3 regions of the Bradyrhizobium sp. FW305-F6 genome follow, and region 2 is predicted to be linked to each of the others. Evidence: predicted binding sites of a transcription regulator. Region 2 holds the regulator's gene; each other region holds the start of a gene.

Region 1 (9,814 bases), on a different contig from region 2:
GCGCTTCTCCGAGCGCATGAAGAACAAGGCGATGCCCTCGATGGTGCAGGCCGGCGTCTATTCGGGCCTGCTGCATTATTTCAAGGCGCTGGAGGCGATGGGCGGCAATCCTCATGACGGGGCCAAGGTGGTCGCCAAGATGAAGGAGATGCCGACGGATGACGCGCTGTTCGGCAAGGGAACGATCCGCGTGGACGGTCGCAAGCTCCATCCCGCCTATCTGTTCGAGGTCAAGAAGCCCGAGGAATCCAAGGGGCCCTGGGATTACTACAAGCTGATCGGCACGACGCCCGGCGACCAGGCCTTCCGGCCGCTGTCGGAAAGCGCCTGTCCGCTGGTGAAGAAGTAACGTTGAACGATGCAGGCCGGCGCGCGACGGCACCGGCCTGTTTTTGAGGAATAGAAGGGACCGGGTGCGGGATCGATGCAGGCTCTCTACGCTCAGCTACTGGTGGGACTGATCAACGGCTCGTTCTACGCGCTGCTCAGTCTCGGGCTAGCCGTGATCTTCGGCATGCTCAACATCATCAATTTCGCCCATGGCGCGCTCTACATGATGGGCGCCTTCGTCGCCTATTTCCTGTTGAACCTCGGCGGCATCAACTACTGGTGGGCGCTGTTGCTGGCGCCCATCATCGTCGGCGTCTTCGGCATGATCCTGGAGCGGACCATGCTGCAATGGCTGACCGGGCTGGATCACCTCTATGGCCTGCTGCTGACCTTCGGCATCGCGCTGATCGTCCAGGGCGTGTTCCAGAACTATTTCGGCTCCTCCGGCCTGCCTTACGCGATTCCGGACCAACTCAAGGGCGGCATGAATCTCGGCTTCATGTTCCTGCCGATCTACCGCGGCTGGGTCGTGGTGTTCTCGCTGGTGGTGTGTCTTGCCACCTGGTTCCTGATCGAGAAGACGCAGCTCGGTGCCTATCTGCGTGCCGCCACCGAAAACCCGACCTTGGTGCGCGCTTTCGGCATCAACGTTCCGCGCATGATCACGCTCACTTACGGGCTCGGCGTCGGCCTCGCCGCGCTCGCCGGCGTGCTTTCGGCGCCGATCAACCAGGTGCGGCCGCTGATGGGCGCCGACCTTATCATCGTCGTGTTCGCGGTGGTCGTGATCGGCGGCATGGGTTCGATCATGGGCTCCATCATCACCGGCTTCGCGCTCGGGGTGATCGAGGGCCTGACCAAATATTTCTACCCCGAGGCCTCCAACACCGTCGTGTTCGTGCTGATGGTGCTGGTGCTCTTGGTGAAGCCAACGGGATTGACGGGAAGGGCGGCCTGAGATGACAACCCTGACGGACGACACGCTGCCGGCAGCCCCGCGCGCGGTGCGCGACGAGATGATCGTGTTCTTGCTGATGGCGCTGCTGCTGGCCGCGGTACCTTTCACCGGCGTCTACCCATTCTTCGTGATGCAGGCGCTCTGCTTCGCGCTGCTCGCCTGCGCCTTCAATCTCTTGATCGGCTATGGCGGCCTGTTGTCGTTCGGCCATGCGATGTTCTTGGGGACCGCCGGCTATTGCAGCGCGCATGCGCTGAAGGTCTGGGCGCTTCCGCCCGAGCTCGGCATTCTCGTCGGCATCGCCGCGGCCTTCGTGCTCTCGATCATCACGGGCTACATCTCGATCCGCCGCCAGGGCATCTATTTCTCGATGATCACGCTGGCGCTGTCGCAGCTCCTGTACTTCATCTACCTCCAGGCGCCGTTCACCCACGGCGAGGACGGTATCCAGGGCATACCCCAAGGTCTGATGTTCGGCGTCCTTGATCTCTCCAAGCCCACGGTGCTGTACTATGTGGTGCTGGCTGGCTTCCTCGCCGGCTTCCTCCTGATCTTCCGCATCATCAACTCGCCGTTCGGCGAAGTCCTGAAGGCGATCCGCGAGAACGAGCCGCGGGCGATCTCGCTCGGCTACCGCACCGACCAGTACAAGTTCCTTGCCTTCGTCCTGTCAGGCACGCTGGCCGGCTTTGCCGGCTCGCTGAAAGTGTTCGTGGCACAGAACGCCTCGCTTACCGACGTGCACTGGACGATGTCGGGCGAGGTCGTGCTGATGACGCTGGTCGGCGGTCTCGGAACCATTTTCGGTCCCGTGGTGGGCGCCTTCGTGATCATCGCCATGCAGCAATATCTGGCGGGCTTCGGCCAGTGGGTGACGGTGATCCAGGGCGCGATCTTCGTGATCTGCGTGCTCACTTTCCGCCGCGGCGTCGTCGGAGAAATCGCGCATTACTTCCGGCGGTCGCTTTAAGTAGCTGATTTACAATCGGATTGGCGGCCATCTGAAAGCGGTGGATGACCCGGCTCCGCGGGCATGAGATGACACGCGCGCGGATCGTAAATGGTCTATGACAGTTTTGTGACGGCCCCTTGGGGCCTGGCCATTTCCAACCGGTAGCCTATCCCCATGATGCGATGGTTTCGTGCGTTCCTGCCCAGGGAAGAGCGGTTCTTCGACCTGTTTGACCGGCATGCCCAGACCGTGATCCAGGGCGCGATTGCGCTCCAGGGCGTGCTCAACGGAGGCGAGGAGACGCCGGTTTACTGCCAGCGCGTCAACCAGTTCGAGAACGACGCCGACAACATCACCCGGGAGGTGCTCACGGCGGTGCGCCGCACCTTCATCACCCCGTTCGACCGCGGCGACATCAAGAACCTCATCACGTCGCTGGATGATGCCATCGACCAGATGCAGCAGACGGCCAAGGCCGTCATGCTGTTCGAGGTCCGCAGCTTCGAGCCGCCCATGCGCGAGATCGGCGGGCTCTTGATCGAATGCGCCAATCTGGTCGGGCGCGCGCTGCCGTTGATGCAGTCGATCGGCCCGAACGTCGCCATGCTCACGGCCATCACCGAAGAACTCGGCAAGCTGGAGGGACGGGTGGACGACCTCCACGACATCGGGCTGAAGGAGCTGTTCCTCAAGCATCGCGAGGGCAATGCGATGGACTTCATCGTCGGCGCCGAGATCTACGACCATCTCGAAAAGGTCGCCGACCGCTTCGACGACGTCGCCAACGAGATCAACAGCATCGTCATCGAGCAGGTTTAGCGCATGATCCGGAAAAGTGTGCAGCGGTTTTCCTTCGCGACAAACGCAAGACGCGTTTGCGCGGAGATCATGCGCCAACTTTGAGGCTGGCCGCCGTGGATGCTGCGCTGGGTCTTCCCATCCTGGTCGGCTTGATCGCCGTCGCGCTGCTGTTCGACTTCCTGAACGGCCTGCACGACGCCGCCAATTCGATCGCGACCATCGTCTCGACCCGCGTGCTGCGGCCGCAATACGCGGTGTTCTGGGCCGCTTTCTTCAATTTCATCGCCTTCCTGGTGTTCGGCCTGCACGTCGCCCAGACCATCGGCACCGGCATCATCGATCCCGCGGTCGTCGACGCGCAGGTGATCTTTGCCGCGCTCGTCGGTGCCATTGTCTGGAACCTCGTGACCTGGGCGCTGGGCATCCCGTCCTCGTCCTCGCACGCGCTGATCGGCGGCCTCGTCGGCGGCGGCCTGGCCAAGGCGGGCATTTCCGCGGCCGTATGGAGCGGCCTGTCCAAGACGGTGCTGGCCATCGTGCTCTCGCCCCTCGTCGGCTTCCTGCTCGCGATGATGCTGGTGGCGATCGTGTCTTGGGCCTCGGTGCGCTCGACGCCGTTCGCGGTCGATCGCGCCTTCCGCATCCTGCAATTCGCCTCCGCCTCGCTTTATTCGCTCGGCCACGGCGGCAACGACGCGCAGAAGACCATGGGCATCATCGCGGTGCTGCTCTATTCGCAGGGCCATCTCGGCAGCGAGTTTTCGGTGCCGTTCTGGGTGGTGCTGTCCTGCCAAGCAGCGATGGCGCTGGGCACGTTGATGGGGGGCTGGCGCATCGTCCGCACCATGGGCCTGCGCATCACGAAATTGACGCCGATGCAGGGCTTTTGCGCCGAGACGGGGGGCGCCGCGACCCTGTTCATGGCCACCTATCTCGGGGTTCCCGTTTCGACCACCCACACCATCACCGGTGCCATCGTCGGCGTCGGGGCCGCCCGCCGCGTCTCCGCGGTGCGCTGGAACGTCGCCAGCTCCATCGTCTACGCCTGGGTGATCACCATCCCGGCCTCGGCCATCGTCGCAGCGCTGACCTGGTGGGCGGTCGAGATCTTCAAGTGACGAGCTTCAGCCCGATGATGCCTGCAACGATCAGCCCAATGCTGGCAAGCCGGAGCGCGGTGGCCGGCTCGCCGAACAGGACCATGCCGAGCGTCGCGGTGCCGACCGCCCCGATGCCGGTCCAGACTGCATAGGCGGTTCCAACGGGCAGTGATTTGAGCGCAAGTCCGAGCAGGATGACGCTGCCGGCCATGGCCGCGAGCGTGACCACGGATGGCACCAGCTTGCTGAAGCCCTCGGTGTATTTCAGCCCGATGGCCCAGACGATCTCGAGAAGACCGGCAACGAACAGGATGCTCCAGGCCATGACGACCCTCCATTCATGGCAGGGTCGTCCCCGCGGCTGCTGTGCTGATGGCGGGGAGGCCGTCCTCCCCAAAGCCGATATGGGGCTGGCCGGACGCCTCCGCAATCACCAAATGAGGCTTGATCAGGCCCGTTTTCCCTGCCACACGCTCCCGCCATGTCCGACATCGCCGCCAATACCGCCGAATCGCCGGCCCGTTCCCCGCTTGCCGCCGAAGTGGCGCGGCGGCGGACCTTTGCGATCATCTCCCATCCTGACGCCGGCAAGACCACGCTGACCGAGAAGCTGCTGCTGTTCGGCGGCGCGATCAATCTCGCCGGCCAGGTCAAGGCCAAGGGCGAGCGGCGCAACACCCGCTCGGACTGGATGAAGATCGAGCGCGAGCGCGGCATCTCGGTCGTGACGTCGGTGATGACCTTCGAATTCGAAGGCCTCGTCTTCAACCTCCTGGACACGCCGGGCCACGAGGACTTTTCGGAAGACACCTATCGCACGCTCACCGCGGTCGATTCGGCGGTGATGGTGATCGACGCCGCCAAGGGCATCGAGGCGCGCACCCGCAAGCTGTTCGAGGTCTGCCGCCTGCGCGACATCCCGATCATCACCTTCATCAACAAGATGGACCGCGAGAGCCGCGACGTGTTCGAGCTGCTCGACGAGATCGAGAAGACGCTGGCGCTAGATACCACGCCGATGACCTGGCCGGTCGGCCGCGGCCGCGACTTCCTCGGCACCTATGACGTCGTCAATGGCGGCGTGCGCCTGCTCGAAGGCGGCGGCGCCAAGACCGGCGCGGCCCAGCAGATCGCGATCGAGGAGCTGGCCAAGCTCAACGCCAATCTCGACGTCTCCGCGGTGAAGGACGAGCTCGAGCTGGTCACCGAGGCCTCGAAGCCGTTCGAGCTCGAAGCCTTCCGCGAAGGCCATCTGACGCCGGTCTATTTCGGCAGCGCGCTGCGCAATTTCGGCGTTGGCGACCTCCTGGAAGGGCTCGGAAAGTTCGCGCCCGAGCCGCGCGCGCAGGACAGCGACCAACGCAAGGTCGAGGCCACCGATCCGCGCATGAGCGCCTTCGTGTTCAAGATCCAGGCCAACATGGATCCGAACCACCGCGACCGCATCGCCTTTGCGCGGCTCTGCTCCGGCAAGCTCAGCCGCGGCATGAAGGCCAAGCTGGTGCGCACCGGCAAGAGCATGCCGCTGTCGAGCCCGCAATTCTTCTTCGCGCAGGATCGTTCGGTGGCGGACGAGGCTTTCGCGGGCGACGTCGTCGGCATCCCCAACCACGGCACGCTGCGGATCGGCGACACGCTGACCGAAGGCGAGGATTTCAACTTCGTGGGCGTGCCGAGCTTCGCGCCGGAAATCGTCCGCCGCGTCCGTCTCACCGACGCGATGAAGGCGAAGAAGCTGAAGGAAGCGCTGCAGCAGATGTCGGAGGAGGGCGTGGTGCAGGTGTTCCGCCCGCGCGACGGCGCCCCGGCACTCGTCGGCGTGGTCGGCGCTCTGCAGCTCGACGTGTTGAAGGCGCGGCTGGAGGCGGAATATTCGCTCCCGGTCGAGTTCGAGGTCAGCGAGTTCCAGCTGGCGCGCTGGGTTTCCTCTGACGACCGCAAGAAGCTCGACACCTTCATCGCCGCTAATACCTCCAGCATCGCGGACGACGTCGACGGCGATCCCGTCTATCTCGCCCGGAATGAGTTCTATCTCGGCTACACCAAGGAACGTGCCGAGGGCATCGAGTTCAGCAACGTCAAGGACGTCAAGAAGAAGGGGTAGGGGCGGGCGATCCGCCGGCTCCACGCTCCGCCGTCATTCCCCGCGAAGGCGGGGAATCCAGTACGCCGCAGCCCATCGATTCAATCATTGCCGTCACGGAGTACTGGGTCGCCCGGTCAAGCCGGGCGACGACACCGGGGTTAAACGCGCGCATGTGAACGCGTCTAGGCTTGACGTGTCCATTCGCGATACCACGTTCGCATGATGTGGCGCAGCATTCTCGTCATCCTCATGCTGGCGATCTCGACCGCCGCCGCTGCCGACGCGCGACCCCGCCAGATCAATCCGATTCCGTTCTCGCACGAGCCGTGCAGCGTACTCGACGGCGAGCCCTGCACGCCGTCCTACTGCAGCCCGCTGGAGCCCGGCCCCTGCATCCCGGAGATTGACTATCCTTACGGCCAGAATCTCCAGCTCACGATCCAGAGCGTTCCCTCCGAAGCCGATCGCGCCAAATACCAAAAGCCCGATCACGATCTCGACACGATCGGTGACCTCTTCGCCGCGCTGCGCAGCTGCTGGTCGCCGCCAACGGACCATGCGCGTGCGGGCATGCAGATGTCGGTGCGATTCAGCTTCAACAAGGCGGGTGGCCTGATCGGCCCGCCGCGCCTGACCTTCGCGACGCCCGGCGTCCCCGCCGAAACCCGAACCACTTACCTCAACGCGATCAATTCATCGTTGAAGGCGTGTCTGCCGCTGAAATTCACCGGCGGACTCGGTGGCGCGCTGGCAGGGCGCCCCATCGCGATCCGCTATGTCGACAATCGCGAGCTCAAGTAGCGCATCAGTTGCGACCCGCGGCCAATCGATGATACCTCAGAGGCGGGGGCTGCTTTGCGGGGAGGATGTCGTGGGTCTGCTGGTGATGATCCTGGGGCTGGTGCTGTTTTTCGGGGCCCATGTTTTCACGACGAGGCGCGACGCGCGCGCGCAGGCCATCGCGAGGATGGGTGAGGGGACCTACAAGATCCTCTACTCGCTGGTCTCGCTGGCCGGGCTCGCGCTGATCATCTGGGGCTATGCCCACTACCGAGCCACCGGCTGGATCGATGTCTGGTATCCGCCGAAGGCGATGAAGCACATCACGCTCGCACTGATGCTCCCCGCGGTGATCCTGGTCGTGGCGTCCTATCTGCGCGGCCGCATCTACGCGACGCTGAAGCATCCGATGCTCGCCGGCGTCAAGCTGTGGGCGGCGGCGCATCTGCTCGCCAATGGCGATCTCGGCTCCATCATCCTGTTCGGCTCGTTCCTGGGCTGGGCGGTGTTTGATCGCATCACGCTCAAGCGTCGCAATGACGGCGGAGCGCCGCCGATACCGGTCGGGGGCGTCAGCAACGATCTGATCGCGGTCGCGGTCGGCGTCGTCGCTTATCTCGCGCTGGCCTTCGCGTTCCATCCGGTCGTGATCGGCGTTCCCGTGATCGGGGTCTAGCCAATCAGCGCAAGACGGTGCCGTGTGACCGTGCGGGGAAGATAACAAGAGCAACAAGCCGAGGGCCCTTCGATGGACTGGTCGCAATCTCAGATCCCGCCGATGCGGCTGGAGACGCGCTTCGGCGACCGGGTGGTGCCGGCATTTTCGGATCGGCCCGCGAACCTTTGGGCGATGATCGCGGAGGCGCGCGATCGCAACCCGGATGGCGAGGCGCTGATCGCAGGCCATGTCCGCCTGAGCTGGCGGCAGGCGATAGAGCAGGCCGCGCGGATCGCGGCGGGCTTTCGCAAGCTCGGCCTTGCGCGCGGCGACCGCGTCGCGATCCTGCTCGGCAACCGCATCGAGTTTCCGCTGCTGCTGTTTGCCGCCGCACATGAGGGGCTCGTCACGGTCCTGCTCAGCACGCGACAGCAGAAGCCGGAGATCGCCTATGTGCTTGCTGATTGCGGCGCCAAAATCCTGATCCACGAGGCCGCGCTGGCCGAGCGGCTGCCCAATGCGCAGGACGTGCCCGATCTGGTCCACCGCATCGCCATCGATAACGATCCGGTCCGGTCGCGCTTCTCCGCGCTTGCCGACAATGCCCCGGCGCCCGCGCCGGTCGAAGTGAGTGAAGAGGACACCGCGATGATCCTCTACACCTCCGGCACCACGGGCAAGCCGAAGGGCGCGATGCTGGCCCATTGCAACATCGTCCATTCCTCGATGGTGTTCGTGTCCTGCCTGCAATTGACCGACATGGATCGCTCGATCGCGGCGGTGCCGCTCGGCCACGTCACCGGCGTCGTCGCCAACATCACGACCATGATCCGCTGCGGCGGCGCGTTGATCATCATGCCCGAGTTCAAGGCCGCCGATTATCTCAAGCTCGCCGCGCGCGAGCGCGTCACCTACACGGTGATGGTGCCGGCGATGTACAATCTCTGCCTGCTCCAGCCCGATTTCGACGGCTACGATTTGTCGAGCTGGCGCATCGGCGGTTTCGGCGGCGCGCCGATGCCGGTCGCGACCATCGAGAAGCTCAAGGCCAAGATCCCCGGCCTGAAGCTGATGAACTGCTACGGCGCGACCGAGACGACCTCGCCCTCCACCATCATGCCGGGCGAGCTGACCGAGCGCCACATCGACAGCGTCGGCCTGCCCTGTCCGGGCGCGCGCATCGTCGCGATGGGGCCTGGCGGGCGCGAGCTGCTACCTGGCGAGATCGGCGAGCTCTGGATCCAGAGCGCCTCCGTCATCAAGGGCTATTGGAACAACCCGAAGGCCACCGCCGAAAGCTTCACGGGCGGATTCTGGCACTCCGGCGATCTCGGCTCGGTCGATGCGGACGGTTTTGTCCGCGTGTTCGACCGGCAGAAGGACATGATCAATCGCGGCGGGCTGAAGATCTATTCGGCCGAGGTCGAATCGGTGCTCGCGGGCCACCCCGCCGTGGTCGAGAGCGCGATCATCGCCAAGGCCTGCCCGGTGCTCGGCGAGCGCGTCCACGCCGTGGTGGTGACGCGCGGCGCGGTCGCGGACATCGAGCTGCGAGCCTGGTGCGCCGAGCGGCTGTCCGACTACAAGGTTCCCGAGACCCTCGCGATCACGGCAGACCCGTTGCCGCGCAACGCCAACGGCAAGGTGCTGAAGCGGCAGCTGCGGGAGCTGCTCGGAAGCTGAGCCGGCCAGGCGCGTCCGGGCTCTCCCGGGTGGTTAACGCCTTGATCGGGCTCGCTTTGCCTTGCCACCGCCATATCGTTAGGGTACCTCGCCGCCACACGGGGGACGGGATTCCTGACGCGAATGCTTCGGCGCGCGCACCCGGACGGGCATGGGATTAGCATAAGTGTCTGAATTATTTAATGAAGTCGACGAGGAAGTACGTCGCGAACAGCTCAAAAAGCTGTGGGAGAAGTATTCGATCTACTTCATCGCCCTGATGGTGCTGGTCGTGGCCGGCGTCGCCGGCTGGCGCGGCTATCAATATCTGGAAGGCAAGAAGGCCGCCGAGGCGGGCGCCGCGTTCGAGAAGGCCGTCGAGCTGTCGGAGCAAGACAAGCACGCCGACGCCGAGAAGGCCTTTGCCGAGCTCGCGGCCAAGGCGCCGTCCGGCTATCGCACCCTGGCGCGGCTGCGTGCTGCGGCC
Region 2 (9,814 bases):
ATAGGACGGCAATTCGCAGGCCGCGGGCACAGGGGATGTGGCAGGTGCGGCCGTGGTGGGTGAGGTCGTGACAGGCGTGGACGCGGCATCGCCCGCGCGCGCCAGGGGCGCGGCGAGGCCACAGCATAGCAGAACCAGGCTCAGGAGAACCTTCGCCTTCATCAGCCCCCTCCCGCCAGATCGGCGTTGCCGACGGCGTTCTTGGTTTTCGCACCGCTCTTGTCAGCCACGCGCTTGTACCATGAAATCACCCAGGCGACCCCCCACATGATCAGGACTCCGGAGAGACTAATCAACGCATGCATGGCCGGGCCGCCGGAGACTTCGGCAAGCACGAAATGGCCGGCAAAGGCCAGGAAAACGCCGAGGCAGAAGATCTCGAGGGAATGCTGCCCGCACAGGATCAGCGGCCGCAGCCAGGGCGACTTCAGGCCCGGCCAGTCCCGTGGCAGGAAGCGCACCGTGAGCGCGGCCAGCGCCAGGAAATGGATGAAGCGCAGCACGTCGAGGTCGGTCTTGTTGATCGGATACATCCACTGCTCGATCCGCTTCGGCATGAACAGGGAGAGCTGCGGCACATACCAGGTCAGCGTCACGTAGAACGCCGCGACGAGATAGGCGATCGCCATCCACATCGTAACGCGTGACGACAGAATGCGCGACATGCGCCGCGCACCTCCGAGCGCACACCATGCCCCGAACACGAACAGCAATTGCCAGGCAAAGGGATTGAAGGCCCAGAAGCCGTTCGGATAGGCCGACAGATAGAGATCGTACTCCCAGGTAACCGCGTAGAGCAGCACCGAAAGCCCGAGCGTGACGTCGGGCCGCCACTTCATCGACCACAGGATCAGCGGCAAGGCCAGCATCAGCACGATGTAGAGCGGCAGCACGTCCATGTTGACGGGACGAAAACGCAGAAGCAGCGCCTGCACGATGGTGACATCGGGCTGCTTGAGGAAGTCCATGATGCCCATCTCTTCGGTATAGAGCGGGTTCTCGAAGCGAGTCGCCACGTATGAGATCTCGGCGAGGAAGATCGTGAACAGGAAGACGTGGGCGACGTAGATCTGCCAGACGCGGCGCAGGATGCGCGCGGTGGCGATAAGTACGCCGCTCTCCAGCATCGCGCGGCCGTAGACGAAGGCCGCGGTGTAGCCGGAGATGAAGATGAAAATCTCCGTGGCGTCGCTGAAGCCGTAATTGCGGATAGTGAACCAGGTCAGCAGGCTCGCCGGCAGATGGTCGATGAAGATCAGCCACAGCGCGAGCCCCCGGAACAGATCGAGCCTAAGCTCGCGCTCGCCGATGGCGGGCAGCGTGATGGCCGGCGCGGCCGCGCGCGGCCTCGTCCCCGCAGGCTTGGTCCCCGAGATGGTCGATCCCGTCACCTGGTCGGCAATGCTCATCGGGGCTCAAAACCCTTCCGCAAATCGACGTTTCAAGCAGTGTACCGGCCCCGCCGATCTCTCGCAAAGCGGCCGCACGCAGCGAGGTCTCCTACCCTTCCAATTCTGGCGGGACGATGTCGCCTAAGCCGCTTGAGGGGTTTGGTTCCCGGCGGCGGATTCGGTATGATGGAGGTCATGTACCGCGCCGTGACCCGCCAGATTGAAGTGACCGTCGAGCCGAACTTTGTTCCGGAGCAGTCGTCGGCCGACCGCTCCCGCTATTTCTGGTCCTACACCATCGTCATCACCAATTCGGGCGACGAGACCGTCCAGCTCAAGACCCGGCACTGGATCATCACCGATGCCTCCGGCCGCCAGCAGGAGGTAAAGGGCGAGGGCGTGGTGGGCGAGCAGCCGGTCCTGGCCCCCGGCGAGCGCTTCGAATACACCTCCGGCGTGCCGCTCTCGACCGCCTCCGGCTTCATGACCGGCCGCTACCAGATGGTCAGCGAGACCGGCGAGCGCTTCGAGATCGACGTGCCGGCGTTTTCGCTGGACAGCCCCGACAGCAAGCGCGTGCTGAACTGACCCGCCGCTCTGGCGGCAAGCGCAGCACGCCCACATTTTCGGTCGTCCACCGAGCCGTTCTTCACATCACGCGGATCGGGAACACCATCCGAACGCCTCGCCCGGCAGGAAAGAGGGCCTCGAGCACCACGGTATCCGATCCGAGATAGCCACGCTGCGAGGTGTAGACGGCCTCGACGCCGGGCACGCGGCGGCGGTTGCAGACGCTGCGGATATTGCTCTCGGCGAAACGCGGAAACACACCGATGTTGCGGATCTTGACGCTGCCGTGCTCGGGCGCCTGTGCGACCCGCAGCACGACCGTACCAGCGGAGGTGCAATCCGGATTGGTGGCGGAGGCCTGATAGAGCATCAGCGGCCGGCCGGAAGCGACCACCTTGCCGGCGGGCGCCGCACCGACCGACAGCAACAACGCAGCAAGCACGCCCAAGACAATTCGCATCGTATCCCCCAGCCCCAATTGGACAGGATGATACACGCCGAAATTGCCCTGCGTCGAGAGAGCACGCAGGTTTGTGGGGACGGCTCTTTAGAATTCTTCTGACGGTGGCGGCGTCAGCGAAGGACGAGTGCTTAGGCGTCCTCCACGCCCGCCTCGTGCGGCGTGAACTGGTAGACCGACGAGCAGAACTCGCAGGTGACGACGACCTTGTCGTCCTTGACCATTGCGGCGCGATCGTCGGGCGAGAAGCTCTTCAACATCGAGGCGACCGCATCGCGCGAGCAGGAGCACCGCGCCTCGAGCGCCTGCGGATTGAACACGCGCACGCCGCGCTCGTGGAACAGTCGGAACAGCAACCGCTCGCCCGAGAGTTCGGGATCGATCAGCTCGACGTCCTCGACGGTCTCGATCAGCGAGCGCGCCTCGACCCAGGCGTCGTCCTCGGCAACGCTGTGCACCTCGGTGCCTTCAGGCGCATCACCGGGATGCAGGTCGGCCTGCCGCGCGCGCTCCGGCGCTTTCGGCAGAAACTGCATCAGCATGCCGCCGGCGCGCCAGCGATGCTTGCCGCCGTCGTTCGAGCGCCATTCCTCGCCGACCGCGAGGCGCACGCGCGTCGGGATCTGCTCGGAGCGCAGGAAATATTCGTGGGCGGCGTCTTCGAGGCTGCCCCCGTCGAGCGCGACCAGCCCCTGGTATCGGCTCATATCCGGACCCTGGTCGATGGTCATGGCGAGATGACCGCGTCCGAGCAGCGTGCCGGAATCCCTCGCCGTGCCCAGCCGCGAGGCATCGAAGCGGGCATAGGCGCGCAGATGGTCCGGCGCATTGTAGTCGACCACCAGGAACGACACCGGACCGTCGGTCTGGGCCTGGAGGATGAAGCGGCCTTCGAATTTCAGCGCCGAGCCGAGCAGCGTCGTCAGCACGATGGCCTCGCCGAGCAGCTTGCCGACCGGCGCGGGATAATCGTGCTTGGTGAGAATGTCGTCCAGCGCCGGGCCGAGCCGGACCAGTCGCCCGCGCACGTCGAGCGCGTCGACCTCGTAAGGCAGCACGGCATCGTCGATCGGAACCGCGGATGGCGCGCGAACCGGGCCTTCAGGCCCGGCTTTCATGTCAGGGGATTGGGAAACCATGGCGCATTATCTGGGGTCGGAGGGCGGAAATGGAAGGGGCGTGGGGAACCTCAAACTCAGTGTCGTCCCGGGGGCGCGCAAAGCGCGAGCCCGGGACCCATAACCACAGGGTGACGTTATTGCGCGAGATGACAACTCCGAGTCATCGCCAAACTCAATCCTGTGGCTCTCGCGACGAGCGCAAGCGCTCGCGCGGAGGTCCCGGATCGGCGCTTCGCTTCGCTGCGCTTGTCCGGGACGACAATTGCTTGTGAGGCCGCAGCCGGGCTTCCAGCGCACCTACTTCACTGCGTCGAAACACCAGGCCAGAATGCCCTTCTGTGCATGCAGGCGGTTTTCGGCCTCGTCGAACACGACCGATTGCGGGCCGTCGATCACCTCATCGGTGACCTCCTCGCCGCGATGCGCAGGCAGGCAATGCATGAACAGCGCATCTGGCTTGGCCAGCGACATCAGCTTGCCGTTGACCTGGTAGGGCTTGAGCACGTTGTGGCGATGCTCGCCCTCCTTGTCACCCATCGACACCCAGGTGTCGGTGACGACGCAATCGGCGCCGCGCACGGCGGCTTCCGGATCGGTGCCGAGCACGATCGGCGCGCCGGTCGCCTTGATCCAGTCGCGCATCGCCTTTTTCGGCGCGAGCTCCGGCGGCGTCGCGACATTGAGCTGGAACTTGAAGCGCTCGGCAGCATGGGCCCAGGACGCCAGCACGTTGTTGTCGTCGCCCGTCCAGGCCACCGTCCTGCCCTCGATCGGGCCGCGATGCTCCTCATAGGTCATGAGGTCCGCCATCACCTGGCAGGGATGCGAGCGTCGCGTCAGCCCGTTGATAACGGGCACGGTGGCGTTGGCCGCGAGCTCCAGCAACGCGTCGTGATTGAGGATGCGGATCATGATGGCGTCGACATAGCGCGACAGCACGCGCGCGGTGTCGGCGATGGTCTCGCCGCGGCCGAGCTGCATCTCGGCACCGGTGAGCATGATGGCTTCGCCGCCGAGCTGGCGCATGCCGACGTCGAACGAGACGCGGGTCCGCGTTGAGGGGCGCTCGAAGATCATCGCCAGCGTCTTGCCTTCGAGCGGCTTGACCGGCTGCTGCGCCTTCTGCTTCGCCTTCATCGCGGAGGACGCCGCGAGCATGCGCTTGAGCTCCGACAACGGCAGCTCGTTGATGTCCAGAAAGTGCTTCGGGGTCTTGTTGGGCGTCTGGCTCATCAGCTTGCCGCCCGCTTGGTCTGGCTGGACGAGATCGCAGTGCAGGCACGTTCGAGCCTGATGACGCTGTCCTCGATCTCGGCTTCAGTGACGATCAAAGGCGGCAGGAAGCGCACGACATTGTCGCCGGCACCGACGGTGAGCAGTTTTTCGGCGCGCAACGCCGCAACCAGATCGGCGGAGGGCACCACCGCCTTGATGCCGACCAAGAGCCCCTCGCCGCGCACCTCGCTGACGATGCCGGGGTGTCGGTCAACAACGGAGGCGAGCTTCTGCTTGAGCAGCAGCGACATCTTTTGCACATGGTCGAAGAAGCCGGGCTTGAGCATGACATCGAGCACGGCATTGGCGGCCGAGATCGCGAGCGGATTGCCGCCGAAGGTCGAGCCGTGCGAGCCGGGCCCCATGCCGGCGGCCGCCTCCGCGGTCGCCAGCACCGCGCCGATCGGGAAGCCGCCGCCGAGCGCCTTGGCCAGCGACATCACGTCGGGTGTGACGCCGGTACGCTTGTAAGCGAAGAGATCGCCGGTGCGGCCCATGCCGGTCTGCACCTCATCGAAGGCGAGCAGGAGGCCGCGCTCGTTGCAGAGCTCGCGCAGCGCCTTCAGGAAGCCGGCAGGCGCAGAACGAACGCCGCCCTCGCCCTGGATCGGCTCGATGAGAATGCCGGCGGTGTGCGGGCCGATCGCCTTCTTCACAGCCTCCAGATCGCCATGCGGCACCTGGTCGAAGCCGTCCATGGGCGGACCAAAGCCCTCGAGATATTTTGCAGATCCGGTCGCAGCGAGCGTCGCCAGCGTGCGACCGTGGAAGGCGCCCTCGAAGGTGATGAGGCGATAGCGCTCCGGATGCCCCTTGGAGAAGTGATGGTGGCGCACCAGCTTGATCACGCCTTCCAGCGCCTCCGCGCCGGAATTGCAGAAGAAGACGAAGTCCGCAAAGCTCTCGTTGCAAAGGCGCGCCGCGAGCTTTTCGCCGTCCGGGCTCTGGAACAGGTTCGACATGTGCCAGAGCTTCGTCGCCTGCTCCTGCACGGCCTTGACAAGCTCCGGATGAACATGACCAAGCGCATTCACCGCCACGCCCGAAGTGAAATCGAGATAGCGATCGCCGTTGGTGGCGATCAGCCAGCAGCCTTCGCCACGCTCGAAACCGAGGTCGGCCCTGGCGAAGACGGGGAGCAAATGCGGCGCTGCGCTGTTAGTCATGACGGCCACTTGAATGTTGCGGACGGTATGACGCGCGCATTGCGCAACGCACCACTGACCGGCCCCGGAAAACGAAACGTGCCGCCTTTTAAGGGCGGCACGTGGCACTATCTTATGCTTGGCAAGACGGGTGTCAATGCCACCCGGAAAGCCTCGCGAAACGCTGAATCCGTAGTCTTGCGGTGCCGATTTTGCGGGGTTTTCACTACGGAACATGTGGAAGCGAGTCTGCGGACTCTTGCGCGAGAGTCACGCCATATTGTAGCGTTTGGACTGTCAGATACGACATCTCGTGCAGCAGTTCTGATCCCAAGAGTCCTCATGTACCGGCGTAACGTTCGGGCGTCTTGAGCGCGCCCGGCGAGCCTTAAGGGATTCTGGCGGCACGGGTTTTTCACGGCTTAGGCATTCGCTGCGAAGGCCCCAGGATGGCAGGCGCGCAGCGAGGGAAAGGGTGCAATGACGGTTTTGACCTGGTCCGATGATCGCGTCGAGCAGCTGAAAAAGCTTTGGGAGGCCGGACTTTCGGCCAGCCAGATCGCGGCGGAGCTCGGCAATGTGACCCGCAACGCCGTGATCGGCAAGGTGCACCGGCTCGGCCTGTCCGGTCGCGCCAAGAGCCCGTCATCGGCAGCGCCGCGGCCGCGGAAGGCGCGGCCCGCGCAGCACATGATGCGGGTGACGCGGCCCGTCGCGCGCGGCAACACCGCGCTGGCGCAGGCCTTCGAGGTCGAGGTGGAGGCAGAGCCTGTCACCTACGACAACGTGGTGCCGATGAGCCAGCGGCTGTCGCTGCTGGAATTGAACGAGGCGACCTGCCACTGGCCGGTCGGCGATCCCTCGAGCCCGGATTTCTTCTTCTGCGGCGGCAAGGCGCTCTCCGGCCTGCCCTATTGCGCCCAGCATTCGCGCGTGGCCTATCAGCCCGCAGCGGACCGGCGCCGCGCAGCACCAAAGCCGGGCACGCGGTGAGTTCGTTAATCTACCTGATGGCAGTCGTGAAGCGATCACGGCTCCAGTAACTCGGTGTCATCCCCGCAAAGGCGGGGATCCATAGCCACAGGGCGCAGTCGTTGCGCGAGATGGTCATTCCGAGTCTTCGCCAAACCTCGTCCTGTGGTTATGGATCCCGGGCTCGCGCTGCGCGCGCCCCGGGATGACGGCGAGATTGAAGCCGCAGCTCGCTAATCCGAGATCAAGAAACTCAGGTCTGCTCCGCCTTCGCGAAGCGATCGTCCAGCGCGTAGCCGGCGCCGCGGACGGTGCGGATCGGGTCCTGCTCGCGGCCTAGGTTGAGCAGCTTGCGCAGGCGGCCGATATGGACGTCGACGGTGCGCTCGTCGATGTAGATGTCGCGTCCCCAGACGCTGTCGAGCAGCTGCTCGCGCGAGAACACGCGGCCGGGATGCTCCAGGAAGAACTCCAGGAGGCGATATTCGGTCGGGCCGAGGTCGATCGGCCGGCCCGAGCGTGCCACGCGGCGCTTGTCGCGGTCGAGCTCGATGTCGCCATAGGCCAGCACGGTGGCGAGCCGCTCGGGGCTGGCGCGCCTGAGCAGGCCCTTCACGCGGGCGAGCAGCTCCGGCACCGAGAACGGCTTGACGATGTAATCGTCGGCGCCGGTCGCAAGTCCCCGCACCCGCTCGCTCTCCTCGCCACGCGCGGTGAGCATGATGATCGGCAGCTGCTTGGTCTCCGGGCGGGTGCGCAGGCGCCGGCACAGCTCGATGCCCGACAGGCCCGGCAGCATCCAATCGAGCACGATCAGGTCGGGAATGTGCTCCTTGAGGCGGGTATCGGCATCGTCGCCGCGCATCACCGTCTCGACGTCATAGCCGTCGCCTTCGAGGTTGTAACGAAGAAGCTCTGTGAGAGCTTCCTCGTCCTCAACCACCATAATGCGTGCGCCCATGGTGTCGTCGCTCCTTAAGGTCTTCAGGTATTCGGTATCGTCGTGGCGAAGGTCGTCATGTCGCCCTTCGGCCGCTTGTCGGTGATCGCCTGGCCCTCGATCATGTAGAACACGGTCTCGGCGATGTTGGTGGCATGGTCGCCGATCCGTTCGATGTTCTTGGCGCAGAACATCAGGTGGATGCAGAACGAAATGTTGCGCGGATCCTCCATCATGTAGGTGAGGAGCTCGCGGAACAGCGAGGTGCAGATCGCGTCGACTTCCTCGTCGCCCTTCCACACCGCCATCGCCGCCGGCAAATCGTGCGCGGCATAGGCGTCCAGCACCGACTTGACCTGCTGTTGCACGAGGTCGGTCATGTGCTCCAGGCCGCGGAACAGCTTCAGCGGGTGGAAGTCCGTCTCCAGTGCTGCGACGCGCTTGCCCATGTTCTTGGCGAGGTCGCCGATGCGCTCGAGATCGGTCGCGACGCGCATGGCGCCGACGATCTCGCGCAGGTCCACCGCCATCGGCTGGCGGCGGGCGATCGTGAGCACCGCGCGCTCCTCGATGCGCTTCTGCAGCGTGTCGATATCGGTGTCGGTGGCGACGACGCGCTGGCCGAGCGGGACGTCGCGGCGGATCAGCGCGTCGACGGAATCGACGATCATGCGTTCGGCGATGCCGCCCATTTCGGCGACCAGGCGCGTGAGTTCCTGGAGGTCGCTGTCGAAGGCCTTTACGGTATGTTCAGAACCCATGTTCCGTCTCCTCAGCCGAACCGGCCGGTGATGTAATCCTGCGTGCGCCGGTCTGTCGGCGACGTGAAGATCTTGCTGGTGTCGTCGAACTCGATCAGCTCGCCGAGATACATGAAGGCGGTCTTGTCGGAGACGCGCGCCGCCTGCTGCATGTTGTGGGTGACGATCGCGATCGTGTAGTTCTCGGACAGTTCCTGGATCAGCTCCTCGACCTTGGCGGTCGAGATCGGATCGAGCGCCGAGCAGGGCTCGTCGAACAGGATCACCTCGGGCCGCACCGCGACGGTGCGGGCAATGCAGAGGCGCTGCTGCTGACCGCCGGAGAGCGAGAGGCCGGAGGCGTTGAGCTTGTCCTTGACCTCGTTCCACAGCGCGCCGCCACGCAGCGCCTTCTCGACCCGGCCGTCCATCTCGGATTTCGAGATCTTCTCGTAGAGACGGATGCCGAAGGCGATGTTCTCGTAGATCGTCATCGGGAACGGCGTCGGCTTCTGGAACACCATGCCCACGCGCGCGCGCAGCAGGTTGAGGTCGAGCTTGGGGTCGAGGATGTTGGTCTGGTCGAGCAACAGCTGACCGTCCGCGCGCTGGCCCGGATAGAGATCGTACATCCGGTTGAAGATACGCAGCAGGGTGGACTTGCCGCAGCCGGACGGGCCGATGAAGGCCGTGACGCGGTTGGCGCCGAGCACCAGGTTGATGTTCTTCAGCGCGTGGTGATCGCCATAGTAGAAGTTGAGGTTGCGCGCCGTGACCTTGGCGGGCGCCTCGGGAAGCGGCTGCGAGCCGGGGTGAACGGTCGGCGCACTGACGGAAACAGACATTTCACTCATTTCGGAGTCCTCTCGGCGCCGATGATGCGCGCGCCAATGTTAAGGGCAAGCACGGTCAGGGTAATCAACAACGCGCCGCTCCAGGCGAGCTGCTTCCAATAGGCGTAGGGGCTCTGCACGAAATTGTTGATGGTCACCGGCAGGTTGGCCATCGTCTTGTCCAGGCCCAGGCTGAAGAACTGGTTCGAGAGCGCAGTGAACAGCAGCGGCGCCGTCTCGCCGGCGACGCGTGCGGTGGCGAGCAGCACGCCGGTGATCAGGCCGGCCCGTGCCGCGCGATACGCGATGCGCTTGATCACCAGCGAGCGCGGCAGTCCCAGCGCGCTGGCGGCTTCACGCAGCGGAT
Region 3 (9,814 bases), 1.6 Mb from region 2:
CGGAACGCGCCGCAACTGGCGAACCCCGACGACGACGCGCAATCGATGGCGCAGTTCCTGAATTCGGCGGGCTTCGAAGTGGTCGCCGCCACCGATCTGACCCAGGACGACATGCTCCGCGTCGTTCAGGACTTTTCCGCCAAGGTCGCCTCGCGCGGTCCGAACACGGTGGCGATGGTCTACTACGCCGGCCATGGCGTGCAGCTCGCCGGCGAGAACTATCTCGTTCCCGTCGACGCCAAGGTCTCCAGCCCGACTGAGCTCGTCAACAATTCGGTGCGCCTCGTCGACGTGATGTCGACGCTGGAGACGATCCCGAGCCGCATGCGCATCGTCATTCTCGATGCCTGCCGCAACAATCCGTTCCCCGAGGTCAACGACGCCGGCCGCGGCCTTGCAATCGTCGACGCGCCGAACGGCTCGATCGTCGGCTACTCGACGGCTCCGGGCACTGAGGCGCTCGACGGCACCGATGGTCACAGCCCCTACACGCAGGCCTTTCTGAAGGTCGCGCGCGAGCCCAACGTGCCGATCGAGCAGCTGTTCAAGCGTGTGCGCCTGCAGGTCAACCAGACCACCAGCGGCGCGCAGATCCCGTGGGAGAGCTCCTCGCTGACCTCAGACTTCACCTTCTTCGGTGACACCGCCGTCGCCGCCAACCGCGCGCCGGTGAAAGCGCCCGTGGTGCAGGTGGCTTCCAACCTGCCGAGCCGTTCGACGCGCCAGGCCTATGACTACGTCGTGTCCGAGGGCCGTCCGGAATATTATCAGGAGTTCATCCGGATGTATCCGCACGACCCGCTGTGCGACCACGTCCGCTGGCTGCTCAACAACATCCTGATCTCGCAGGCCTGGCACAAGGCGGTGCTCGCCAATTCGCCGGTCGCCTACAAGAGCTTCTATGACAGCTACGGCAACAGCCCCTATGCGCAGGTCGCGCTGAAGCTGCAAGCGCAGCCGAAGCAGATCCCCTTGATGCAGGCGACCAAGTTCCTGGCGCCGCAGACCATTGCCCCGACCATCAAGATTGGCAGTCTCGGCCAGCCCAAGTACATGCCGCTGCTGCAGCAGGGTAATGGCGCGCAGGTGAATGGTAATTTGCCGGTTGTGCAGAAACCGCTCGACGGCAAGGTGATCGGCAAGCTCGGCAATGGCGGTCAGATCGTCAATCTGCCGACCGGCAACAACAACCAGCCGAACCAGCCGTCGCAGACGCCGGGCAAGATCGTCACCCTGCCGGCGCCGACCAATACCACCAACAACGCTGGCGGCTCCGGCAAGATCGTGACCTTGCCTGCCACCAACACCACTCCGAATGGCGGCAACGCCAGGCCGGGCAAGATCGTGAGCATGCCGGTGAACGTCGGCAAGGGCGGTTCGACTGTCGACGTGAAGCCCGTTCAGACGCAGAACCATCCCATCCGCGTCAACAACGGCAACACCGGCATCGTCAAGCTCAACAACAACCCGGTGAACAAGGTGCAGATGCAAAACAACGTGCCGAACCACCGGCCGCAGCTCAACACGGTGCCGAGCCGCATGGTCAGCAGCAACAACAACTTCCGGCAGTCGATGAACCAGGCCCCCAGCATGAACAATGGCGGCAATCGCCGCGGCGGCTTCATGCGGTGATTGCGATGAGTCGCAAGACGAGGGGCAGAGCGTGACCGCTCTGCCCCGTCTTCATGTTTTTGTCATTCCGGGATGCGCCGCAAGGCGCAGGCCCGGAATCCATCGGGCGGCAGAGTTGGTGGATGAATGGATTCCGGGCTCTCGCTTCGCGAGCCCCGGAATGACAGCTACGCCACCAGCTCCGCGAACAATTCTGCATCGACATTGCCGCCGGACAGCACGATGACGACGTTCTTCCCCGTCACATCCAGGCGTCCCGCGAGCAGCGCGGCAAGGCCCACCGCGCCGCCGGGCTCCACCACGAGCTTCAGCTCGCGATAGGCGAAGGCGACGGCCGCGCCGACTTCCTTGTCCGACGCCGTGACGCCACGCGCGAGCAGCTTGCTGTTGATCGCAAAGGTCATCTCGCCGGGGATCAGCGCCATCAGCGCATCGCAGATGGTGCGGCCCGCCGGTGCGTGCGGCTCACGATGGCCAGCCGTCAATGACAGGCCGTGGTCGTCGAAGGCTTCGGGCTCGGCCACCACGATTTCGGCGCGCGGATAGCGCGCCTTGATCGCGGTCGCGACGCCCGCGATCAGGCCGCCGCCGGAGGCCGGGGCCACCACGATATCAGGGGCAAGACCGAGCGTCGCCATGTCCTCCGCAATCTCGCGGCCGGCGGTGCCCTGCCCCGCAATCACAAAGGGATCGTCATAGGGCTTGACCAGCGTCGCGCCACGCTTCTCGGCGATGCCGCGCGAGATCGCCTCGCGGTCGTCGCGGTCGCGGTCGTACAGCACGACCTCGGCGCCGTAGGACTTGGTGCGCTCGCGCTTGGACAGCGGCGCATCGGCGGGCATCACGATGGTGGCCTGCATGTCGAGGATCTTTGCCGCCGCCGCCACGCCCTGGGCATGGTTGCCGGAGGAGAACGCGACGACGCCGCCGGCGCGCTTGTCCTGCGGGATCGAGAACACCTTGTTGAAGGCGCCGCGGAACTTGAACGAGCCGGTGCGCTGGAGCATCTCGGGCTTCAGGAAGACTTTCGCACCGACGCGCTCGTTGAGCACGGGAAAGGACAACAGCGGGGTGCGGATGGCGTAGGGCGCGATCACGCGCGCTGCCGCGTCGATATCGGCGGGGCCGATCGGGAGGAGCTGTTCGGTCATGGCTGATGTTATCGCGGCCGATGAGGGCCGGGCAAGACACCTCCGCGAGAGGATCCTCCCGCTCAGGCCACCCGGAGTGGCTGTTCCGCCCCGATACGGCCGGGCAGCACCGCGCCGACCGCCGAAATGCTGTCGATGAAGACGCGCGCCGAGGCCTCCCAAGTACAATTCGCGGCGAATTCAACACAGTCCTGACGGCTGATGTCGAGTGCGGCGAAGCAGGCATTGCGCAGATCGTGATCGAGTGCGCCCACCGGCGCGCCGCCGATCACGTCGCGCGGGCCCTTCACCGGGAAGGCCGCTACCGGCAGCCCGCTGGCGAGCGCCTCCAGCAGGACCAGGCCGAAAGTGTCGGTCTTGCTGGGGAACACGAACACGTCGGCCGCCGCATAGATGTCCGCCAGTTCCTCGCCGTGCTTCTCGCCGAGGAAGATCGCATCGGGATAGGCCTCTTCCAGCGAGGCGCGCGCGGGGCCGTCGCCGACGACCACCTTGGTGCCGGGCAGATCGAGCGCGAGGAACGCCTCGAGATTCTTCTCCACCGCGACCCGGCCGACCGACAGGAACACCGGTGCGGGCAGGCAGAGATCGATCACGCGAGGATGGAACAGGGCCGTATCCACGCCGCGCGGCCACAGAACGACATTGTCGAAACCGCGCTCGGTGAGTTCGCGCGCAAGCGCAGGCGTCGCCGCCATCACGGCGCGGCTGGGGCTATGGAAGCGGCGCAGCGCCCGCCAGATCAGCGAGCCCGGTACCGGCACGCGGGCACGGACATATTCGGGGAAGCGGGTATGAAAGCTGGTCGTGAACGGCAGCCTGCGCTGGCGGCAATAGCGGCGGACCATCAGGCCGATCGGCCCTTCCGTCGCGATGTGGATGCTGTCGGGGCTTGCTTCCTCGATCAGCTTCGCAATGCGCGCCGGACGCGGCATGGCGAGCCGCACGTCGCGATAGCTCGGCATCGCAAAGGTGCGGAACGATTGCGGCGTCAGGAACGTGAATTCGACGCCGAATCCCTTGGCGGCGTCGGCGAGCTTGGTCAGCGTCCGAACCACACCATTGACTTGCGGGTGCCAGGCGTCGGTCGCGACCAGGATGCGCATCAGGCGGCCTCTGTCATGCAGCTCGGGCTGCAACCTGCGGAACCGCCGCCGGCTTCTGCAAATGATCCGCCCAGGTGATGATCTCGAAATGACCGTCGTCGTGCTCGACCAGCGCCGTGCAGCTCTCGACCCAGTCGCCGCAATTCATGTAGCGGATGCCGCCCTCGTCGCGGATCACGGCGTAGTGGATGTGGCCGCAGATCACGCCATCGGCGTCGTGCCGCCTCGCCTCGGCGGCGAGTGCCTGCTCGAACGCGCCGATATAGTTGACGGCGTTCTTGACCTTCTGCTTGGCCCATTGCGACAGCGACCAATAGGGCACGCCGAACAGGCGGCGGAAGAAGTTGACCAGGCGGTTCATCTGAATCGCGAAGTCGTACGCCTTGTCGCCGAGATGGGCGAGCCAGCGCGCGTTCTGCACCACGAGATCGAAGATGTCGCCGTGGATGACGAGATAGCGCTTGCCGTCCGCGCCGGCGTGAACCGTGTTCTCGACCACGTCGATGCCGCCGAAATGCGTGCCGTAATAGTTGCGCAGGAACTCGTCGTGATTGCCGGGGATGTAGATGATCTTGGCGCCCTTGCGGGCCTTGCGCAGCAACTTCTGGACGAGGTCGTTGTGCGATTGCGGCCAGTGCCAGCTCGATTTCAGCGCCCAGCCATCGACGATGTCGCCGACCAGATAGATGGTCTCGGCGTCGTGGTAGCGCAGGAAGTCGAGCAGAAGATCGGCTTGAGAACCGCGGGCTCCGAGATGAACGTCGGAGATGAACAACGTGCGAAAGCGCCGCTCAGGGCTCTCGTCACTCACATCGTAACTTCCCATGCGCCAGCCTGTAACAATGTCCCGTGACAGGGGGATGACCAACCCTTGAGGCGCCCTCAGATACGAATCAAACCTCGCCTCGCCCTCCCCGCGAATATCAGTCGCATGCGACAATCAGGCGACATGGGGTCGCAGGGGTGCGCGAGACCCCGGAGCCAGAGATGAACTCTTACCCTCCCCTGGAGGGGGAGGGTCGATCGCGCGCAGCGCGAGCGGGGTGGGGTGATCTCTCCTCTAGGGCACTGTCAGACGCGGAGAGGCCTTCACCCCACCCCGTCTCACATCTCGCTGCGCTCAATGTGAGCCGACCCTCCCCCTCCAGGGGAGGGTGAAACGGATCAGTAGAACCTGTGGAAATGGTGGATCGGCCCGTGGCCGTGACCGACGCTGAAGCGGTCGGCGGCTGCGATCGCGGCGCTGATCCAGGCCTTGGCATTGCGCACGGCGGTCTCCAGATCCTCGCCCTTGGCCAGCCCCGCCGCGACGGCCGAGGACAGCGAGCAGCCGGTGCCGTGGGTGTTGCGGGTGGCGATGCGCGGCGCGGCGAGCGCGATCACGGTGTCCGTGCCGACGAGATAGTCGATGCTCTCCGCGCCCTCGCCGTGTCCGCCCTTGATCAGGACCGCACGGCAGCCCAGCGCCAGCAGCCGCCGTCCCTGGCTTTCGATCTCCGCCTCGCTCGCCGCGACCTGTTCGTCGAGCAGCGCCGCGGCCTCGGGCAGATTGGGCGTGATCACCGATGCCAGCGGGATCAGCCTGGTGCGCAGGGCATCGACGGCTTCACTGGCGAGCAGGCGGTCGCCTGATGTCGCCACCATCACGGGATCGAGCACGATATGCCGCGGCTTCCAGCGCGACAGCGCGGCCGCGATCGCATCGATGCTGGCGACCTGGGCCACCATGCCGATCTTCACCGCGCCGACGTCGAGATCGGAGAACACCGCGTCGATCTGCGCGGTGACGAACCCGGCTGGCACCGCGTGAATGCCGGTGACGCCGCGCGTGTTCTGCGCCGTCAATGCCGTGATCACGGAGGCGCCGTAGACGCCGAGCGCGGCGAAGGTCTTCAGGTCCGCCTGGATCCCGGCGCCGCCGCTCGAATCGGAGCCGGCGATGGTGAGTGCGACCGGGGTCGTCATGACGATTTTCCGCGTTTTCGAGCCATCACCCGTCTTAGCAAGCTCGCGCCGAACCCAGCAAGCACGCTTGCTAAATCCGGCCGGTTTTGGCCTATTAGCCGGAAGACTACGCTTTCGGAGTGTCCGCGATGGTTCCTTTCTTCGTTCAGATCAAATGCAAGCTCGGCCAGTCCTATACGGTGGCCAATGCGCTTGCCGAAGCCGAAATCGCCTCCGAGATCTATTCCACGGCCGGCCAATACGACCTCCTGGTGAAGTTCTACGTCGACAAGGATACCGACATCGGTCATTTCGTGAACGAGAAGGTGCAGGTTCTGCCGGGCATCCAGGACACCCTCACCATCATCACCTTCAAGGCGTTCGGCACGGGCTAGCGTTGCGGCTCAGCTGCCTTGCTGGCGCTGGGGCGGTGTCGGTCCCTGCACCGGCCGAAGTGACTTCAGATACACGGCCATCGCGGCGCGGTCTTCCGCCGTCAGTTGCGCCAGATTCTTGATCACCGCCCGCATCGCGCCCGACGCGCTGTCGCCCTCGGGCATGTCGCCGGTCTCGAGAAAATCCGCGATATCCTTCTCGCTCCAGTTGCCGATGCCCTGCTGCGTGATGTTGGGCACCCAGCCCTCGCCTTCCGGATTGGGCCCGCCGGCAAAGCGCTGGCTGCCGATGATGCCGCCGAGCGCATTGCGCGGGCTGTGGCATTCGGCGCAATGGCCGAACCCGTTGACGAGATAGGCGCCGCGATTCCATTGCGGCGAACGTGCGGCGTCCGCGACGAACGGCGCAGTGTCCATGAACAGCTGTTTCCAGATGCCGAGATTGCGGCGAATGTTGAAGGGAAACGGCAGCGCGTGGTCGCGCACTTTGCCGGACACCGGCGGCAGCGTCTTCAGATAGGCAAAGAGGTCGCGGACGTCATCGATGCTGGCAAGACGATAGGACGTGTAGGGAAACGCGGGAAAATAGTGCGTGCCCGTGGGCGAGACGCCGCGCATCACGGCGTTGACGAAATCGGCCTCGCTCCAGCGGCCGATCCCATCGGCCGGATCGGGAGAAATATTGGGCCCATAGAAAGTCCCGAACGGCGAGCCGATCGCCAGCCCGCCGCCAAGCCGCAGGCGATCGGGCTGGTTGGGGGTGGCATGACAGGATGAGCAGCCGCCGGCGTTGAACAGTTCCTGCCCGTTGGCGAGGTCGGGGCTGCGGCTCGGCGCCGGCAAGGCCAGCACGGCCGGGGCGGTCAACCACCAATAGAGGGCGAACGCCGCGCCGGCGGCGATCACGGCGGCAAAAAGCGTTCGTAGCAGCATTCGATCATTCCATCGTGAGCGCGCGAACTTAAGGGTCATGTTGCGCCCGAGCCAACCACGAATATTTTAGACCGCCAGCTGCCATGCCGGAATAAATCGCATGACATACTGTTTGAAGGGCAATCAGGCCTCAACAGGGAGAGACCCATGACCAAAGCCGTTCTTGCCATACTGGCACTCGGAGCTGCCGTTGCCTTCGCCGCCCCGGCCGGCGCGGAGAAACTGAAGGCGACCCTGGACGGCAAGTCCGAAGTTCCCCCCAACACCAGCAGCGCCACCGGAACGGCCGATCTGGACTACGATGCCGCCAGCAAGAAGCTGTCCTGGACGGTCACCTATTCCGGCCTCTCCGGCCCCGCCACCGCCGCGCATTTCCATGGTCCGGCCGAGGCCGGCAAGAACGCCGGCGTTGCCGTCCCGATCCCGAATGCGGCCTCGAGCCCGGTCAAGGGTGAAGCGACCCTCACGGACGCACAGGCCTCCGATCTGCTCGGCGGCAAATACTACATCAACATCCACACGGCGGCGAACCCGGGCGGCGAGATCCGCGGCCAGGTGACGAAGTAAGCCTCAGGGCTGCACTTCACGGAGAGGCCGGGCGCGACGGAGGGCGCGCCCGGCCTTTTCGATTCCCGATGCCCTCAAGCCGCGTTCAACGCCTGCGTGAGGTCGGCGATCAGGTCCGACGGGTTCTCGATGCCGATCGACAGCCGGATCGTGGAATCGAGCACGCCGATCTTCTGGCGGATGTCGGCGGGCACGCCGGAATGGGTCATGGTCGCGGGCAGGCTCGCGAGCGATTCCGTTCCGCCGAGGCTGACCGCCAGCTTGAGGATCTGCAGCGCGTTGAGAAACTTCACTGCGGCCTCCTTGCCGCCGGCGATGTCGAAGGAGAAGGTGGAGCCCGCCCCCAGGCATTGCCTCGCGAACACACCCCCCGCCGGCGAAGCCTCCGCGTGATGACCGAGGTAGTGGACCTTCGCCACCTTCGGATGATCGCGCAGGAAGTCCGCGACCAGACGCGCATTGTCGTTGGCCTTCTCCATGCGCAGGCTCAGCGTCTCAAGCGAGCGGTTGATCATCCAGCAGGAATGCGGATCGAGCTGGGTACCGATGGCACCACGCAGCGCCTTGATGCCTTTCATGATCGCCTTCGAGCCGAGCGCGGCGCCCGCGATCAGGTCGGAGTGACCACCGATATATTTCGTCAGCGAGTACAGCGAAATATCCGCGCCATGCTCGATCGGCCGCTGAAACACCGGCCCGAGCAGCGTGTTGTCGCAGGCAATTATCGGCGTGGCGCCTTGCTCCTTTCCGATCACTTCGGCGATCCGGCGCATCATTGCGACGTCCACCAGCCCGTTGGTCGGATTGGCGGGCGTCTCGATCAGGATCATCGAAACCCGGCCCTTGGCCATGGCTTCCTCCGCGGCCTGCCTGACCGCCGCCTCGTCGACGCCGTCGGCAAAGCCGACGGCGCCGATCGACAGGCGTGCGAGCGTGTTCGTCAGCAGGGTTTCCGTCCCGCCATAGAGCGGCTGGGAGTGCAGGATGACATCGCCGGGGCGGACGAAGGCCAGGATCGTGGTGGCGATGGCCGCCATGCCGGACGAGAACAGCGCACAACTCTCGGTGCGCTCGTAGATCGCGAGCCGGTCCTCGACGATCTCGCTGTTGGGGTGATTGAAGCGCGAATAGACCAGGCCCGCGCCCATGCCTTCCGGCGGCTCGCGCCTGCCGGCGACGTAGTCGAAGAAGTCCTGCCCGTCCTCGGCTGTCTTGAACACGAAGGTGGAGGTCAGGAACACCGGCGGCTTGATCGCGCCCTCCGACAATTGCGGATCATAGCCATAGGTCAGCATCAGGGTTTCCGGATGCAGCATGTGGTTGCCTATATGGGTCTTCGACGGGAACGGTTTTACCATGGCCTGTCTCGCTGTTGATTGAGGTGCTCGCCGTGCGTTGGAACTCCCTGATGTCCTAAGCGTGTCGGGAGGAGGATGCATCGTCTCGTATGAACGCACGGCCGTTGGTGCAAAGATAGCCGCTCTCAAAGCGATCCGTCAGACCTTGCGGACAGAATTACTGCCTCGCCGCGGCTCACTGACACGCAAAAAAGGCGGCTGCCTTCGCAACCGCCCCTTCACCGCGTCCTCGTCGCCCCGTTATTTCAACTTCACACGATAGGTTTCGTGACAATCGTTGCAGCGGTCGTTGATCGAGGTGTAGGCCGCTTTCAGGCTTGCGTTATCGGTGATCTTGCCTTTGACGTCGGCGATCGCTTTTTGCACCGGCGGAATCTTAGAATCGAAATCGGCCTTGTTCTGCCAGACCTTCGGTGAGGAGCCGTAGGTCGCGTTCACCACGTCCTGCTTGGGATTGATCTCGAATATCTTGGCGATCTTGGCAACATCGGCTTCGATGGCGGCGATGGCCTGATCGGCAGCTGCCTTGTCGAAGGGGATATCGCCCTTGCTCATCTTCTGCAGGACACCGTACTGGTTCTTGGCGATCGATCGCATCAGATTGTCCTGCTGGACGGCAATCTCCTGCTGCGCCATCACGGCGCCCGCACCCAGCAGCAGGGTGCCTGCGACAATCGTACGTTTCATCGGGATTTTTCTCCGGCTCGCCGAGTTCTTGGGAGATCGGC

What was found. The regulator PhoB, encoded in region 2, activates phosphate uptake and scavenging genes when phosphate is short. The targets are predictions, from matches to a motif close to TGTCATNNANCTGTCAT.
Region 1: a site for PhoB is predicted at 2,356-2,372, ahead of AC3WLX_RS04110 (DUF47 domain-containing protein). Genes of this name have one in related genera too.
Region 3: a site for PhoB is predicted at 4,739-4,755, ahead of AC3WLX_RS11835 (UDP-2,3-diacylglucosamine diphosphatase). Genes of this name have one in related genera too.

The regions. Positions count from the first base shown of each region.
Region 1 is NZ_JBYSYD010000001.1:825,995-835,808, reverse strand. Features, by position in the region: gene AC3WLX_RS04125 (ABC transporter substrate-binding protein) at 1-349, shown strand, start outside; gene AC3WLX_RS04120 (branched-chain amino acid ABC transporter permease) at 425-1,288, shown strand; gene AC3WLX_RS04115 (branched-chain amino acid ABC transporter permease) at 1,290-2,258, shown strand; gene AC3WLX_RS04110 (DUF47 domain-containing protein) at 2,415-3,059, shown strand; gene AC3WLX_RS04105 (inorganic phosphate transporter) at 3,155-4,159, shown strand; gene sugE (quaternary ammonium compound efflux SMR transporter SugE) at 4,152-4,466, opposite strand; gene AC3WLX_RS04095 (peptide chain release factor 3) at 4,623-6,245, shown strand; gene AC3WLX_RS04090 (UCP034077 family protein) at 6,450-7,028, shown strand; gene AC3WLX_RS04085 (NnrU family protein) at 7,099-7,683, shown strand; gene AC3WLX_RS04080 (class I adenylate-forming enzyme family protein) at 7,756-9,348, shown strand; gene AC3WLX_RS04075 (tetratricopeptide repeat protein) at 9,515-9,814, shown strand, end outside.
Region 2 is NZ_JBYSYD010000002.1:1,702,907-1,712,720, forward strand. Features, by position in the region: gene AC3WLX_RS19430 (SGNH/GDSL hydrolase family protein) at 1-162, opposite strand, end outside; gene AC3WLX_RS19435 (OpgC domain-containing protein) at 162-1,409, opposite strand; gene apaG (Co2+/Mg2+ efflux protein ApaG) at 1,587-1,979, shown strand; gene AC3WLX_RS19445 (hypothetical protein) at 2,041-2,421, opposite strand; gene AC3WLX_RS19450 (Hsp33 family molecular chaperone) at 2,553-3,560, opposite strand; gene argF (ornithine carbamoyltransferase) at 3,840-4,775, opposite strand; gene AC3WLX_RS19460 (aspartate aminotransferase family protein) at 4,775-5,983, opposite strand; gene AC3WLX_RS19465 (GcrA family cell cycle regulator) at 6,443-6,955, shown strand; gene phoB (phosphate regulon transcriptional regulator PhoB) at 7,188-7,895, opposite strand; gene phoU (phosphate signaling complex protein PhoU) at 7,919-8,635, opposite strand; gene pstB (phosphate ABC transporter ATP-binding protein PstB) at 8,647-9,468, opposite strand; gene pstA (phosphate ABC transporter permease PstA) at 9,465-9,814, opposite strand, start outside.
Region 3 is NZ_JBYSYD010000002.1:119,927-129,740, forward strand. Features, by position in the region: gene AC3WLX_RS11820 (caspase family protein) at 1-1,632, shown strand, start outside; gene AC3WLX_RS11825 (threonine/serine dehydratase family protein) at 1,800-2,783, opposite strand; gene AC3WLX_RS11830 (glycosyltransferase family 4 protein) at 2,846-3,889, opposite strand; gene AC3WLX_RS11835 (UDP-2,3-diacylglucosamine diphosphatase) at 3,903-4,715, opposite strand; gene thiD (bifunctional hydroxymethylpyrimidine kinase/phosphomethylpyrimidine kinase) at 5,054-5,854, opposite strand; gene AC3WLX_RS11845 (Lrp/AsnC ligand binding domain-containing protein) at 5,983-6,228, shown strand; gene AC3WLX_RS11850 (c-type cytochrome) at 6,238-7,161, opposite strand; gene AC3WLX_RS11855 (CHRD domain-containing protein) at 7,309-7,728, shown strand; gene AC3WLX_RS11860 (cystathionine gamma-synthase family protein) at 7,803-9,086, opposite strand; gene AC3WLX_RS11865 (cytochrome c) at 9,327-9,773, opposite strand.